DNA from 4 places in the Peribacillus sp. P4_B1 genome. Region 3 is predicted to be linked to each of the others. Evidence: riboswitches for the same ligand, from Rfam matches in the RefSeq annotation. Region 3 holds a riboswitch; each other region holds the start of a gene.
What was found. A riboswitch is a leader RNA that binds a small molecule or an ion and turns the genes downstream of it on or off. The one in region 3 is predicted to bind preQ1.
Positions count from the first base shown of each region.

Region 1: another riboswitch for preQ1. It lies ahead of queF (preQ(1) synthase); the one in region 3 lies ahead of AC1DVK_RS15815 (QueT transporter family protein).
Region 2: another riboswitch for preQ1. It lies ahead of AC1DVK_RS21390 (VUT family protein); the one in region 3 lies ahead of AC1DVK_RS15815 (QueT transporter family protein).
Region 4: another riboswitch for preQ1. It lies ahead of queC (7-cyano-7-deazaguanine synthase QueC); the one in region 3 lies ahead of AC1DVK_RS15815 (QueT transporter family protein).

Region 1 is NZ_JBFUHM010000050.1:22,354-26,221, forward strand. Features, by position in the region: gene AC1DVK_RS21785 (hypothetical protein) at 1-46, shown strand, start outside; gene AC1DVK_RS21790 (aspartate kinase) at 206-1,552, opposite strand; gene queF (preQ(1) synthase) at 1,757-2,257, opposite strand; PreQ1 riboswitch class I at 2,366-2,411, opposite strand; gene AC1DVK_RS21800 (DMT family transporter) at 2,539-3,396, shown strand; gene AC1DVK_RS21805 (hypothetical protein) at 3,537-3,815, shown strand.
Region 2 is NZ_JBFUHM010000048.1:12,881-16,748, forward strand. Features, by position in the region: gene AC1DVK_RS21360 (TolB family protein) at 1-713, shown strand, start outside; gene AC1DVK_RS21365 (hypothetical protein) at 739-984, shown strand; gene AC1DVK_RS21370 (hypothetical protein) at 962-1,126, shown strand; gene AC1DVK_RS21375 (hypothetical protein) at 1,123-1,392, shown strand; gene AC1DVK_RS21380 (hypothetical protein) at 1,431-1,640, shown strand; gene AC1DVK_RS21385 (hypothetical protein) at 1,688-1,837, opposite strand; gene AC1DVK_RS21390 (VUT family protein) at 1,858-2,400, opposite strand; PreQ1 riboswitch class I at 2,452-2,494, opposite strand; gene AC1DVK_RS21395 (hypothetical protein) at 2,611-2,781, opposite strand; gene AC1DVK_RS21400 (SRPBCC family protein) at 2,892-3,365, shown strand; gene AC1DVK_RS21405 (SRPBCC family protein) at 3,414-3,854, shown strand.
Region 3 is NZ_JBFUHM010000026.1:44,451-48,318, forward strand. Features, by position in the region: gene adhP (alcohol dehydrogenase AdhP) at 1-47, opposite strand, end outside; gene AC1DVK_RS15800 (DUF3892 domain-containing protein) at 324-620, shown strand; gene AC1DVK_RS15805 (hypothetical protein) at 705-1,517, opposite strand; gene AC1DVK_RS15810 (YbaK/EbsC family protein) at 1,733-2,254, opposite strand; PreQ1 riboswitch class I at 2,414-2,458, shown strand; gene AC1DVK_RS15815 (QueT transporter family protein) at 2,465-2,950, shown strand; gene AC1DVK_RS15820 (TVP38/TMEM64 family protein) at 3,072-3,728, shown strand; gene AC1DVK_RS15825 (PAS domain S-box protein) at 3,844-3,868, shown strand, end outside.
Region 4 is NZ_JBFUHM010000048.1:19,799-23,666, forward strand. Features, by position in the region: gene queE (7-carboxy-7-deazaguanine synthase QueE) at 1-506, opposite strand, end outside; gene queD (6-carboxytetrahydropterin synthase QueD) at 499-969, opposite strand; gene queC (7-cyano-7-deazaguanine synthase QueC) at 969-1,634, opposite strand; PreQ1 riboswitch class I at 1,690-1,732, opposite strand; gene AC1DVK_RS21445 (methyl-accepting chemotaxis protein) at 1,971-3,599, shown strand.

The DNA of each region.
Region 1 (3,868 bases), on a different contig from region 3:
TGTCTCAAGGATATTATTCTTAAAGGACAAATGGGTACTGAACTAAACCTGACGCGCTGAACCCTCGGCGCGTCTTTTATTCATTCGAACTTAATTGTTTTCCATCATTCGTTTTTCACAATCATGGAATTCAACTTATTATTGGCGGGGACAATTCATATCCAAAAAAACCTCCCTTTTCAAGGAGGTCCCTAAACGCTCATACTCAAAAGAACTCGTGATATAAGGCCTGAATGGCCGTCTCTTCACTGTTCCCTTTCACACCGAACATCATGCTTACTTCCGAAGAGCCTTGGTTGATCATTTCAATGTTCACCTTTGCTTCGGCCAGCGCTTTTGACGCCCTTGCCGTTGTACCGACATTATGACGCATTCCTTCACCTACAATCATGATCAAAGCAAGATCATGCTCCACATTCACCTCATCGGCATGTAGCTCTTTCTTGATTCGTGAAATGATTTTCTTCTCGGTTTCACCCTCCATCTGGTCCTGCCTTAGAATAAGTGTCACATCATCGATGCCTGATGGAATATGCTCATACGAAACACCGTAATCTTCAAGGATATGCAGCAGTTTCCGGCCAAAACCAACTTCCCGGTTCATCAAATATTTGCTAATGTAAATACTGCAAAATCCTTTATCACTTGCAATCCCAATAACCGGCCCATTCGTATTAGCCCGTGTACTTACAATGCGGGTCCCTTGCGCAGCCGGATTGTTTGTATTTTGTATATGGACTGGTATTCCCGCACGGAATGCAGGAATCAGCGCCTCGTCATGAAATACCGAGAAACCGGCATAAGAAAGCTCCCGCATTTCGCGATAGGTCAATTCCCTGATTCCCTTCGGATTGGAAACCACATTTGGATTCACCGCATAAACGGCATCCACGTCCGTAAAGTTCTCATACAAATCGGCTTTGACCCCATTCGCAAGAATCGAACCCGTAATATCGGAACCGCTTCTTGAAAATGTTAAAACCTCACCATCTAACGTGTATCCGAAGAACCCTGGGAATACTACGATTCCTGGCTCATCACGCAAGGCATATAACCGATCATACGATTCTGGCATCACCTGGGTAAATCCATCTTCATCCGTTACGATCAAGCCAGCCTTCTTTGGATTTATATACTGAGCCTCTACACCACGGCTTTGAAAATAACCTGCAACCAGCTTCGCATTATTATCCTCGCCACTGGCCATTAAAGCATCCAAATAGCGCTTCGGGTTAGATTGGTCTCCATGCAACAGTGCTTTTAGATTTCCATGAATCCCAGTGATGACCTCCTCGGATATATCCAGCTCTTCAGCAATGCTCGCATAGCGGGATACCACATCTTCTATCAAATGCTCTCCGTTATCCCCGCGCAGCTGCTGTTCCGCAGCCTCAATCAATAGATCCGTCACCTTTATATCATTTGAATTGCGTTTCCCTGGAGCCGAAACGACAACAATCTTCCTCTCTGGATCAGCAACTACAATTTCGAATACCTTTTTCACCTGTTCACCTGACGCAAGTGAACTTCCGCCAAACTTTGCAACCTTCATCACGACATCCCCTATTTTTGAAAATATTCTGTCAAAATTAACTCTTCCTATTATTACGTTTTTTTACGAAACAATCAAGTGTTAATTCCTTGGTAGGAGGACATTTGTATTTTTAAAGAATACAAAATAGTGAGTTTACTGAATGAGAATAGCAAAAAACCAAAAAAAAGACAACGGCATAAGCCAGTTGTCTTTTTCTAATCTTTAGCGATTATCCACCGTTTCCGGGTATAAGTCATGATTCATCAAGCGGTAATCCGCCATTTCTTCATACTTCGTACCTGGTTTACCATAATTTGTGTAAGGATCGATGGAGATTCCGCCCCTAGGTGTAAACTTGCCCCAGACTTCAATATATTTGGGATCCATCAACTCGATTAAATCATTCATGATGATGTTCATGCAGTCTTCATGGAAATCACCATGATTACGGAAGCTGAATAAATAAAGTTTCAATGACTTGCTTTCCACCATCTTCACACTTGGAATATAGCTGATGTAAATGGTTGCAAAGTCCGGCTGGCCCGTTATTGGACATAAGCTAGTGAATTCCGGGCAATTGAATTTGACGAAATAGTCCCGGTTCGGATGCTTGTTATCGAATGATTCCAGAATTTCAGGCGCATAGTCAAATGTATATTTTGTCCCTTGATTCCCAAGCAGTGTGATATCTTTTTTTAATTCTTCTTCTTTTCTTCCAGACATAAAAAGTCCTCCTCATCCACGTTTGTCAGGGGAGATTCATAAAATGGGCCTCTATATAACAAAAACCATATCTCCTCAAAGATATGGTTGATTCGCAAAAAAATAATCAAAGCCATAGTTTTTTTAAGAGGGTGAAGCTATGAACCTCTCCCGTTTATCGGGAAATATTTAAAATTGTCATAGTAAATATAGAAAAAAAAATCTAATCTGTCAATCTACTTTTTATTTTAGTTTGATTCCTACACGTATTCGGCTTAAAATGTAGAAGAAGTTTATCCTACATGAAGGAAGAGATTAAAGCAATGTGGATTTTTGCGGCTCTTATCACCAGTTTATGTTTCGGAATCAATAACAGCATTTTTAAATGGAGTAACGGAAAGGGTTACTCAAAGGTACATATCCAATTTTTCTTTTATTTTACCGCCTTCATCATGGCACTTTTATATAGCGGATTTGTAGATGGCTTGACTACTAACTGGCCATCCATCTTGCTTGGTGGAGCCATTGGTGTACTGAACGCTAACGGTAATATCCAGATGGCAAGTGCCTTTGAAAAAGGACCGGCAAGTTTGACATCACCACTGATTGCGGCAAATGCAATATTTCCCATCCTCTGTGCTGCATTAATTTTTCATGAGCATATTTCTTCACTGCAGTGGAGCGGAATTGTCTGCATGCTGCTCGCTACCCTTGTCATTCAGTATACACCTAATGCTAAGGGCAATCATCAATATTTACCTTGGATGATGCACACATTATTCGCGATTTTCTCATTTGGTGTGCTAGGTATCTTAATGACGACATCAACCCGTCTTCATTTAAACTCCCTTGATATCCTAGTATCAATGTATGGTGGCGGAACACTTTATCTCATTTCGGCATTAGCCATCAAGAATGAGAAGATTAAGTTAATGGAAGTGAAAATTGGATCACTCGTAGGGTTATTAAGCATCATAGCCTATGGATGTTATTTCTTTGCATTAAATACTGGAATCGCCAGCATCATCTTTCCTGTCGTCAGCCTGAACTGTTTAGTTGTCGTATTCGCTGGTTGTTATTTATTCAAAGAAAAACTTAAATCCTATCAAATTGCCGGCGTACTTGCAGCATTAATCGGAATTATCTTAACGAAAATATGAATAGTTAATTTTACAAAAACAACCTGGCTGTTATGCGCACACAAGCCAGGTCGTCTTTATATAGCCGCAAAAAAGGGTATGGTCTGACCCCAATACACAAGCCTTGTACACATAAAAATAGGCTCTTTTCGTAAAGATTGTTGTTTTTAAAACGAAACTATTTAAGGTTGATTGGAGCAGAAGTGCGAGACTCCTGCGGGAGCAGCGGGACAGGTGAGACCCCACAGGCGTTTACGCCGAGGAGGCTCACCGCCCGCACCAAGGAAAGCGAGCATCTGGAGGGGAAATCAACCACAACTCACTACCTGGTAAATAGCAACAAAGTATGTGAAAACAGCCTAAAAATAAATAAGGAAATGGAGTCTGTCAAAAAAAGTGTTGACATTCCCTTGAAAATATCAGATAATTTTGAATATTAAATCCCCACACTTGCTACTTCGCAATGTTTGAAAAGTCTTCCCCCACGGGTATA
Region 2 (3,868 bases), on a different contig from region 3:
AAGATTCAACCAGTTCCATTCACCTTTTTGATATGAAATCACAGAAAATCAGTGAATTATTCAAAGCAGACTTCCTGGTCACAGAACTCGATTTCACAAAAAGCGGCCGCTCTCTCTTTTATATCGGAGCCGGTACGTTTAAAAACTACTCGCCGATCACGGGTCCCCGCCCTCACGATCTCGATATTTACGAGTTTGATATAGAAAAAAAGGAGTCCATCCAACTAACCTCTTTTAAGAAATATGGTCTTAGTTCCCTAAATGTCTCCCTTGATGGAGAAGCCGCTTATTATCAAACCGATGATGACGCGGATGCTAAAACGGCTGATGATATTTTTGAAACGCATCAACGGATTTTCAAAGTGAAATTTGACAAATCAAGTGTCGAAACTGTCACAGATTCTAAACGTGATGTCGACATTTTTGATTTCACAATTACCCCTGATGAAAAAACGATGATTTTCCAGTCCATCTCCAATGAGCAATCAGGCAGTACCTATATTTATGAGCTATATAGCTATGACCTCAAAACCAAGACCGAAAAGCAGCTGACCCATCTTCAAGGATACACAGATCGCCCAGTCATCAGCAGCGATTCAAAAAATGTCTATTTTATGGTAGACAAGAAATTCGGCAAAAGCGATCCACAGTATCACCTATATAAAGTGGAGATTGATGGAGCCAACCCCGAAGAAATTTTGTTGCCTAATTAATAAAAAAGGATTCCCGCACCAATTATTGACGGTGCCAGAATCCTTTTTTTATGGGGTTACTCGTGAATTTGGACTGTTTACTCGTAAGTTTCGCACATTTACTCGTGAATTCATGCTACACTCCTGGTTTCGCGCTGTTTATTCGTGGGTTCGGCTATTTACTCGTGAATTTTGCACATTTACTCGTGAATTCCGCACGTTTACTCGTGAATTTCGCGCGTTTACTCGTGAATTTCGCACGTTTACTCGTGAATTCATGCTACACTCTTGATTTCGCGCTGTTTATTCGTGAGTTCGGCTATTTACTCGTGGGTTTCGCACGTTTACTCGTGAGTTTTGCACATTTACTCGTGAATTCATGCTACATTCTTGATTTCGCGCTGTTTATTCGTGGGTTCGGCTTGTTTACGTGAGTTTTGCACGTTTACTCGTGAATTCCGCACATTTACTCGTCAATTCATGCTACACTCTTGATTTCGCGCTGTTTATTCGTGGGTTCGGCTATTTACTCGTGAATTTTGCACATTTACTCGTGGGTTTCGCACGTTTACTCGTGAGTTTTGCACATTTACTCGTGAATTCATGCTACATTCTTGATTTCGCGCTGTTTATTCGTGGGTTCGGCTTGTTTACTCGTGGGTTTCGCACGTTTACTCGTGAATTCATGCTACACTCTTGATTTCGCGCTGTTTACTCGTGGGGTTCGGCTATTTACTCGTGAGTTTTGCACGTTTACTCGTGAGTTTCGCACATTTACTCGTGAGTTTCGCACGTTTACTCGTGAATTCATGCTACACTCTTGATTTCGCGCTGTTTACTCGTGGGGTTCGGCTATTTACTCGTAAGTTTTGCACGTTTACTCGTGAATTCCGCACATTTACTCGTGAGTTTCGCACGTTTACTCGTGAATTCATGCTACACTCTTGATTCCGCACTTTTATTCGTGGGTTACTTCAGTCACGCAAAAAAAGGACCTAATTTGGCCCTTTTTTGTCTATTCCTTTATGTTTCCGATAATTGGCGCAGGAGAGCTTCATACATTCCCCCTGGACATGCGGACCATATTTTTCGCGAAAGGCCTCGAGGCAATAGCATTTATCTTCTTCCTTTTTGGTTCCATCCATCGGTGCATCCCTCCTAGAATTCAACCGGAGACTACGCGCTTTTCCAGTCTTACATTGATTCGTCCCAACAGTACGGCACCGATTGACTGAATGACTGTTTTAACGATGATTTGTCCGATAATCGCAGCGGGTACGGCTTCCCATGGCAATATATTGGCACCTAGTGGACTTAGGCCAATCACGACAAATATCACCGAATCGAAAAACCCTCCAACGATCCCGCTGTAAAACACCCTCCAACTCATCGGGAGCTTTAACCGGGTATAAATTTCCGTATCCGCTGTTTCTGCCACCACGAACGATAATGCAGAAGCAAATACAATCAATAACGTATCTCCTAATAAAAATGAAACACATGCAGATAAAATAAGTGCGGTGACGATACACATATAGGTTTTCGCACGGCCGAATTTATTCTGGACCAGATCTCGAAAGATGAAGGTTCCTCCGATGAGCAATGTACCCATCGGAATGATGAACATGCCCAAATGTAATGGATCAAAAGCTGCTGTAACCACATTCGCCGTGACGATGGATACTAAATAAAATAGAATTCTTAACATTTAATTCATTCTCCTTATACAGAAAAAACAGCACCCTAAGAAAGAGCACTGTTCCCCTTAGTTTTTTTGAGAGGGTAGCTAGAACCTCTTCCGCCGGAGCGGATTATCATTTCCTTATTTATCGTAGCTTGAAAACGGTTGGAAATCAAGAAGTTTCCATATGGCCTGATCCTAAAATGTATTCAAGCTTATATCCTTTCAATAATCGCCTTATGATTTCGTTTTGGTCACTGGGAATGGTGCGAATCCACGGATTTCATTTACAGACTCGATAAGCCAATATCCGCTTTGCCAAAGCTTAACACTTAGCAAATGTTCAAGGCTTTTGCCGATTCCTGTCGCAGAAAACTGCTTGACCGGCTGGATATAAAAAGCAGACAATCATTGATAGAGCTATGATACGATTTTGATATTGCAACCCTTTTTGTTTTTATTTGGCACGGACTTGATAAGGAGTGCTAGAAGTATAAACGCGAGGAGGAAAAAGAATAATGAAAAAACCAACGTTTGTCTATCCTATTTATATCGCAACCACACCAGAGAAGCTTTGGGAAGCCCTAACGAGTGGCGAATTCACAAAAAAATATCACTTTGGATGTCAAATCAAGTCATCCTTTCAAGAAGGCGCAACCGTTACATATTTGCTGGAAGATGGACGAATCACTGACCATGGAAATGTACTTAAGTGTGAGCCGCTGCAACTGCTCTCTTTTACATGGAACACGATAGGAGACGAAACACCCCGCGAGGATCCTTCTCGGGTCACTTTTCAACTGCAGCCAATGGATGATTCTACTGTAAAGTTAACACTTACGCATGAAGAGCTACTGGAGACCGATTTCGTATATGGTGACAATACCTTTAAGGGCATAAATAATGGATGGCCAGCTATTCTATGTAACCTGAAGAGCTTGCTTGAAACTGGACGGACCTTGCCGCCAATATATGTAGATCGGGTTAATTAGGTGTTAGTGGGAACTTATTTAAACATATCGAAAGTGAGCTGATATAGTATGGATACTCAAATAACTACGAAATTTAAAATAGGCAAGCCAACTAATGAGGTGTTTGAAGCCATAGTAACCCCTGAAAAAATCGGAAATTTCTGGTTCTCATCGAGTTCTGAAAGATGGGAGCCAGGCAGGACGCTTACATTGAGATATAACGAATACGATGCTGAAGTGGTTATACATGTATTAGAAGTCGAGGAAAATAGGAAAATCGTGTATTCGTGGGGAGGCAACGCCCAAGAAACGGTCGTTACAATTACATTAAAAGAGCTGGATAATACAAGTTCAATTATTGAAGTAAACGAATCAGGTTTGAAGGAAGACGACCCTGACATAATAAAAAAAATGATAGGACAAAAAGAGGGGTGGGTATATACTTTAACCTGTTTAAAGGGTTATTTAGAAAATGGCGTTACTAATTTGAGAGCGTCATTAATTTTTTAAGGTGCTGGTTCAGC
Region 3 (3,868 bases):
TTAATCTCAAGTTCTTGGTTGAATTCATTGACGACTGCTGCCTTCATTGTCCTAAGCTGTTGTTTTGCATTGAAAGTGCTTTCCCCTTGTTTTACATTCATGATTCATATTCCTCCCTTAATTTAAGTGGATATTTTTTTTACTACCACACATACAAGATGCAAGTGCCATGCCACTTCAAAAGGCCAAGACAACAGCATTCACTAAAAAAAAGTGCCGAAAAGTCGGCACTTCTGGACGAATTAACGGCTCAAGTCGGACGAAATCCGGTTTGTATATTGCAGACCAAATAGCTCACCCTATAAATAGGAGGTGTCTAAAACATGGACCAATTTGAAAAAGCCTATGAATCCTATAAACAGCAAGGAACACCGCAAGCAAACCAACTTGATTCAGCTGGAAAAGAAGAAATCATCGCCGTAAGGAAAAATGAAGAGGACAATATTATCGCCATCAAGACGGACTCCGGCCGCGAGCTCGACTACCCCACTGCCCTTTCGGAAGCCAAAGCAGGCAACCTGGCCAATGTTGACGTCTTTCATAAATATGGCCGTGACATATTGCGGAGTGAGCCCGATGGGATAAAAGAAAATAACCTGGATCAACTACCGGAGTTTTAAGTTTACGGGGAAACTGCCTGATATGGGCAGTTTTTTCTGTCTGGATCTAAACGATAAAAAAGAACCAGCATGATAGCCGGATCCTTATTTTTCATACTGATAGGATTCAGAGATTTCGAGCAGTTGGCCACAGGACTCGACAACCTCAATGATTTCCATCCACGACATGTCCAGACCCAGTTCATTAGCATGGGAAATCTTATCACGTAATTTCCGGATGGCATTGGCATCCTTTTTCCCTTTACTTTTTGAAGGGATTTGGAAGAAACACCTCAGTTGTTTATCCTTATGTATGATGTCGAATTTATCACTGATTTGCAGGCACTCTATTAAATTGATATCTTCATTTTTATCGATTCTCCTCCTATATAATTCGGTTGCTTTTTCTAAACGGTCTTCGCTGATCATTGGATGCCAGGTGCCATCGCCAAATCTATCCATGATGATATCGCTCATCCTCATTTCCAATAAGGTAATATATCCGAATATGAGCATCCTGATTGGAGGCTTTTGAAGGTCGGCATGGGTGATCAACTTTTTAATTGAATTATTCTCCAATACGAACACCCTTGTTTTATTCTTAAAAATATGGAGAAGCTGGATCAAAGGGGTTGAATCCGAAACCATTTCCCTTGGTGAAAAATTTCTTAAATATTCCGAAACGCTCCCTTCACCTAGTTCTTCCCTATCTATATATCCGATGATTTCTCCTTGATCTTGCACTGCCAATATATCAAAATTCTTTTTTTCCAGAGCTTTCTGGATATCCAGCGCCAGATCGTTTTTATGGCAAAACTCAAGCTCCTGGGCTATGCTCTTTACCGTGATATTTTCCTCATAAAGAGTTTTAAGACTAAGATAGCTGCTATTGCTTTTCCCATGGCTTCCAATTAACATCTTTCATCCTCCGCTTATGAACTTTCTGCACGTTTTACCAATCACGAACCGCTTTAAGAGCGTTTGCCTCTTCAAAAGTTTTGGAGCAATCGCATTCGAACAAGTTTATAAGGCTTTAACCGCTAACTGAATAATAAAATGTCCATGTCATCAATAAATAAAGTCCACCCATGTGGACTCAATCCCATTCATCTGGATCTTTTTGGCACCATAAATCAAATGCCATCAACAGCATTGCCTACCGCCGTTTCCTCATTCCCCTCTCCTTCCCAAGCCTTACAAACATCCACCCAACCCTTTGCTCCTGAATATTCAAATAATTCAGCGAGTGTAAGTTCTATTGCAGAGTTCGTACTGCCGCATGCCGGGAACAATGACTCAAAGCGCTTCATTGATACATCAAGAAAAACATCTAGATTGTTTGCAAGTCCGAATGGGCAAACTCCTCCGATGGCATGGCCTGTTTGTTCGAGCACTTCCTCAGGTGATAACATTCGTGCCTTGAATCCGAACACCTGACGAAATTTCTTATTATCCACTTTTGCGTCCCCTGCCGCTACAACCAAAATAGCATGTTCACCTTCCCCCCTAAAGGAAAGAGTCTTAGCGATCCGTGCTGGGATAACGCCGATGGTAACTGCTGCCTCAATCACCGTAGCACTCGATGTTTCGAACTCCATTACATCGCCTTCCCGGTCCCATTGTTTAAAATGGCTTTTGACACTCTCGATACACATATAATTTTCACTCCTTTGAAGTTCATACAAAAATAATATCATCCTTCATTACAATAAATCAAAATCCTTTTGGACTTCCCCTGCCTTATAAATACAACCATTCTTTACAAATTGACCAAACAAGCTTACATGAGATACTATTAATCTTCGGGCAAAAGCCTTAACGTGGTTCGTAACCATCCCACGATAAAAAACTAGGGAGAGAGTAAAATGAATGTTCGTACACTCGTGATAAACGGGTTATTGGCTGCCTTGTATGTGGCGGTCTCATTGGTGTTTAAACCAATTGCTTTTGAGATGTTCCAATTTCGTGTACCGGAAATGTTGAATCATCTGATTGTATTCAATAAAAAGTATATCTACGGTATCGTGGGCGGCGTCTTCATATCTAATCTGCTTTTTTCGCCGATGGTGCCATTTGATTTGATTTTCGGGGTAGGGCAATCCGTACTCGCCTTATTGCTTGTCATTTTTGTATCTCGGTTCATAAAAAGCATTAAAGGACGAATGTTCGCCACGATTATCTTTTTCACATTCACAATGTTCTTAATTGCAATTGAACTGAACCTTGCCTTTGGCTTACCATTCTGGTTAAGCTGGATGACCACGGCTGTTGGTGAGTTCGTTGTCCTCTTGATTGGTGCGCCAATTATTTATGGAATGAACAAAAGAATTCAGTTTGAAAAGTGGCTATAAAGGAATCCTCGCGTCGTTAACCCACTATAATGTAAACAGAGCTGTCTGCATCATGCGACAGCTCTGTTTTCACCAATGAACTTGAAAATGATAAACTATTAGTCAGAATGGTGGTGACCCTTTGAAAAAAGTCCTGACTTTAACCGGTCTATTGGTAATGGCATTATTTATTTTTTCAAATGCAGAATTATTTACTTTGATTTGGAAAAGTGACTTGGATTCAGTTATTGGCATATTGATGGAAAACTTATTGCTTACATTTATTGTGACATTCGTATTGATGTTTGTCCAAAATTCATTTACAATCATCCCCTTAATATTGCTCCTGACTATCAATGTCACGATATTCGGATTCATATATGGCTACCTATGGAGTTGGTTTACAAGTGTTGTTGCGTCAGGGTTTATTTTTTATGCAGCAAGAAACTGGTTTCAGGAACCTCTTTTAAAGAAGATGGGAAAAAAGTGGCAAGAAACTGTTGTAGAGCATGGTTTCATGTACGTTTTTACCGGCAGGATTTTCCCGCTTATCCCAACAAGTTTAATTAACTTGGCAGCTGGAGTCAGCACCGTCACTTTCAAGGATTTTTTATTTGCGACGGCACTAGGCAACCTTATATACTTTTTCTTCCTATCTCTAATCCCATATGGATTCCTATCCGTTGAAATGAACCAATATACGCTAGCTGCACTTGCACTCCTTTTCTTACTATTTTTCATTATCTATAAGCGTGCAAAAAAGAAAAAGAAACTATCCTTATTCAGAAAAAACAGGTGACCGCATTGGCCCCTGTTTTTTTATTTAGGATTCTGCATATATTTTTTTCCGATAGTTTGTTAAAATGTGTATGTAATTTTACCTTTGAAATGTCTTAAAATCAGGGAGAATCTCCATGTCCAAACGCTCCATTTTAGCAA
Region 4 (3,868 bases), on a different contig from region 3:
TAATCCTCTTCGTTAAAGACGACTACCTTCAATGAGACATGGTTTTCAGGGTTTCGATTGGCAAGGTTCGATATGATTTGGTCGAGCACCGTAAAGTCCGTGTTCATTTTTGAACTCGGCGGCTTAGGAGAAATAGTCAATTCATCAATATCGAGAAACCAATCCTGCCATCTGCTCCCTTGTGTTTCGACACCTATTTTCATTTTATTTTCATGTAGGATCGCTACCAGGCTGTTTAAGTTTTTCAGCAGTGCCGGGTTTCCGCCTGATATCGTCACGAAGGAAAAACCGGCACCCCCAATCCGCTTCAGCTCATCCCATATTTCCTCGGCAGTCATTTGGACGGTATCTTCCTTACCGGTTCCATCCCAAGTAAATGCGGAATCACACCAGGCACATGAATAATCGCAGCCAGCCGTCCGAACGAACATGGTTTTTTGGCCAATGACCATTCCCTCACCTTGTATGGTCGGTCCGAAGATTTCCATAACCGGGAGTTTACTCACTTTCCATCCACTCCCGTCTGGCTTCGGCATAGCTTGTCGGCGTTTCGTATAGTCGAACGAATTCGACCCTAGCACCCTCATATTCCTTTAATGAAAGGGCTTCGGCCATTTTTTCATAAATCCAGACAACCATATTTTCAGCCGTAGTGTTCATGAGCGGCAAGGTTTCATTCAAATAACGATGATCAAGGTGGATTTCAATTTCATTTTTCCATATATCCTTGATGTCCCCGAAATCTATCATCAAACCGCGTGAATCCGTATACCCGCTCAATCCGAAAATGACCTTATACGTATGGCCATGCAAGTTCTTGCATTTTCCTTCATAGTCATGTAGATGGTGTGCTGCGTCAAAGGTAAATTCCTTACTGACCATGACCCTTTTAGTTGTATATTTCAATTGGCTGCGCTGAATATCTTGATCTATTTTTTGGAGTTTATCTACTATAGTAAAACCGTACATCACGAAAGCACCTTCCGTCTGCTTACATAGTCATCCAATCCTTTTTTCCGCAACTTACATGCCGGACAATCTCCACAGCCGTCTGATATGATTCCGTTATAGCAAGTCAGGGTCTTTTCGCGGACAAAGTCGAACGCGCCAAGCTGATCGGCAAGCTCCCATGTTTCCTCTTTATTAAGCCACATAAGCGGCGTATCAATCACGAATGACTGGTCCATCGACAAGTTCAAGGTCACATTCAACGATTTAATGAATACATCCCGGCAGTCCGGATATCCGCTGAAATCCGTTTCACAGACACCGGTGACAATATGTTTAGCGCCAATCTGACTGGCCAACACTCCGGCAAACGATAGGAACAGTAAATTCCGCCCTGGTACGAACGTCGACGGCAATTCCCCGTCTTCCCCGTCCTCCACTGCAATGTCACTTCTCGTCAAAGCATTCGGTGCCAATTGGTTCAGCAGCGACATGTCAAGGATATGATGGTTCACGCCCAATTCCTTGGCAATCTCTTGAGCGCATTCGATTTCCAAGCTGTGCCGCTGATTATAATCAAACGTCACCGCTTCCACTTCCTCATATCTCTCCATCGCCCAGAACAGGCACGTCGTACTGTCCTGACCTCCGCTAAACACAACCACTGCCTTTTCTTTCTTCTTCATTTCTATAAAACTCCTTTTTACGGAAAAAAACAGCACCCTAAGAAAAGAGCACTGTTTCTCCTTAGTTTTTTTGAGAGGGTAGCTAGAACCTCTTCCGCCATAACGCGGAATATTATATTTTTCCAAGTCAATAGTAACTTGAAAACGAGAAGAAATCAAGATGTTTGGATTATGGAAAATCACACCTAACGGAGAACTTGGTTATCTTCTCATCTGCTTAAATAACCCATTATTTATCCGATAAAAAAAGAGGGAATAAAATATCGATAAAGGGGTTCATTAATTTGAAAAGTATTAAAGGAAAGATATTGGCAGCATTTTTCACTCATCATATCTTTGTGTATCATCTTAGGAGCATTTAATATTTATAGCAGCAATAAGTCACTTGTACATTCCAAAGATATCATTAGCCAAAAATTGCCGATTCTAATTGATGAAGAACAACTACTCAATAATGTTGCACAAAGAAGCGCACTCGCAAGAGGCTATATTCTATATGGCGACGAAAGTAATAAAGAGAAGTTCTTAAAATATACCGAAGAAAGCAAAGTCATTCAGGAGGATCTATTAGCCTTAAGTGATTCTGAAAAAACGAAGGAATTGATTGAGAAAAGCGTGGATTGGAGAACGATTATTATAGACCGCGTATTTACACAATATGATCAAGGAAATGAAGAACGTGCTATAGAAATACTAAAGGATGAAGTTGCACCAATAAGCAATGAATTGATGGATGGGTTTAGAGAGCTAGCTTCCGAACGCGAAAAAACGATTGTCGATTTAGGTGAAACCGTCATCGCAAGCGGGAAATCGGTTAAGTCTACAAGTATCATCATATCCATTGCGGCAGTCCTTATCGGCCTTGTGCTTGCACTTGTGACTGCAAACCTCATTACCACCCCCCTCCTTAAAGTCAGGGACAGGATGAAAATGGTTGCTGACGGAAAACTGAATCATGAGCCACTGGAGCAAAAGTCAAATGATGAAATGGGTGAATTAACGGTATCCGCCAACCAAATGCAGAAAAACCTTCGTGATACGATCGAAAAAATGCTGGTTGTATCCGAATCCGTTTCCAACCAAAGCGAGGATCTGACTCAATCAGCAAATGAAGTGCAACAGGGCAGCAAACAGATTGCGGCTACCATGTACGAACTTTCGGAAGGCTCGGACTCACAAGCCAACCGGGCAGCTGAAATGGTCCGCATGATGGATGATTTCACCGGCAAGATCGAGCAGGCCCATCTTGAAGGAATGGAAGTATCTCAAAGTTCGACCGAGATCCTATCCTTGACCAAGGAGGGCACCACTTTAATGCGCAGTTCGGTCCAACAAATGCAAATGATTGACGGAATTGTCAAAAATGCCGTCGGGCAAGTGAAAAGGCTCGATTCTCAATCACAGGAAATCTCACAGCTTGTGCAGGTCATCAAAGATATATCCAATCAAACCAACCTATTGGCGCTGAATGCAGCCATAGAAGCTGCACGCGCTGGTGAACATGGCAAGGGCTTCGCCGTCGTCGCAGCTGAAGTGCGGAAACTCGCTGAAGGGGTCACACAATCCGTTGGGGATATCACCGATATTGTCACCGCTATTCAAACAGATTCAAAAACGGTCGTCCACTCCCTGGAAGATGGTTATACACAGGTGGATGAAGGCACGAAACAGATTACGCTCACCGGCCAAACCTTTGAAACAATCAATCACTCTGTCGGGAATATGGGAATGAAAATACAGCATATTACAGCTGAATTGAACTATATCTCCAAAAATAGTAAAGAAATCAATCAGGCCATCGAAGATATCGCAGCCGTAACTGAAGAGTCCGCGGCAGGAATCGAACAAGTTTCTGCCTCCGCTCAACAATCCAGCTCTTCGATGGATGAAGTCACGAATCATGCCTGTGAACTCGCATCTTCCGCTGAACTGCTAACCGAACAGGTCAAGAAATTCCAATTATGATACTAGAAAATTTCCCGTCACTTGAACGCGGGAAATTTTCTTTTTCTCCCCTTCATGGTAATTGTTTCGTTTTCGTGTATTTGGGGTATAAAAGACTATACGCATTAATCATCATGAAAAGTTAATAATCATGAAAAGAAAAATCTATCAAAAGGGTTGGAAGTGAATATTTTCTTTTGTTTTCAGAATATTTAGTGTATAATGAATTTATTAGGAATATTCTTACTGAAATACTTCTCACTTCCAATACCCACTTACTGGAAATCACC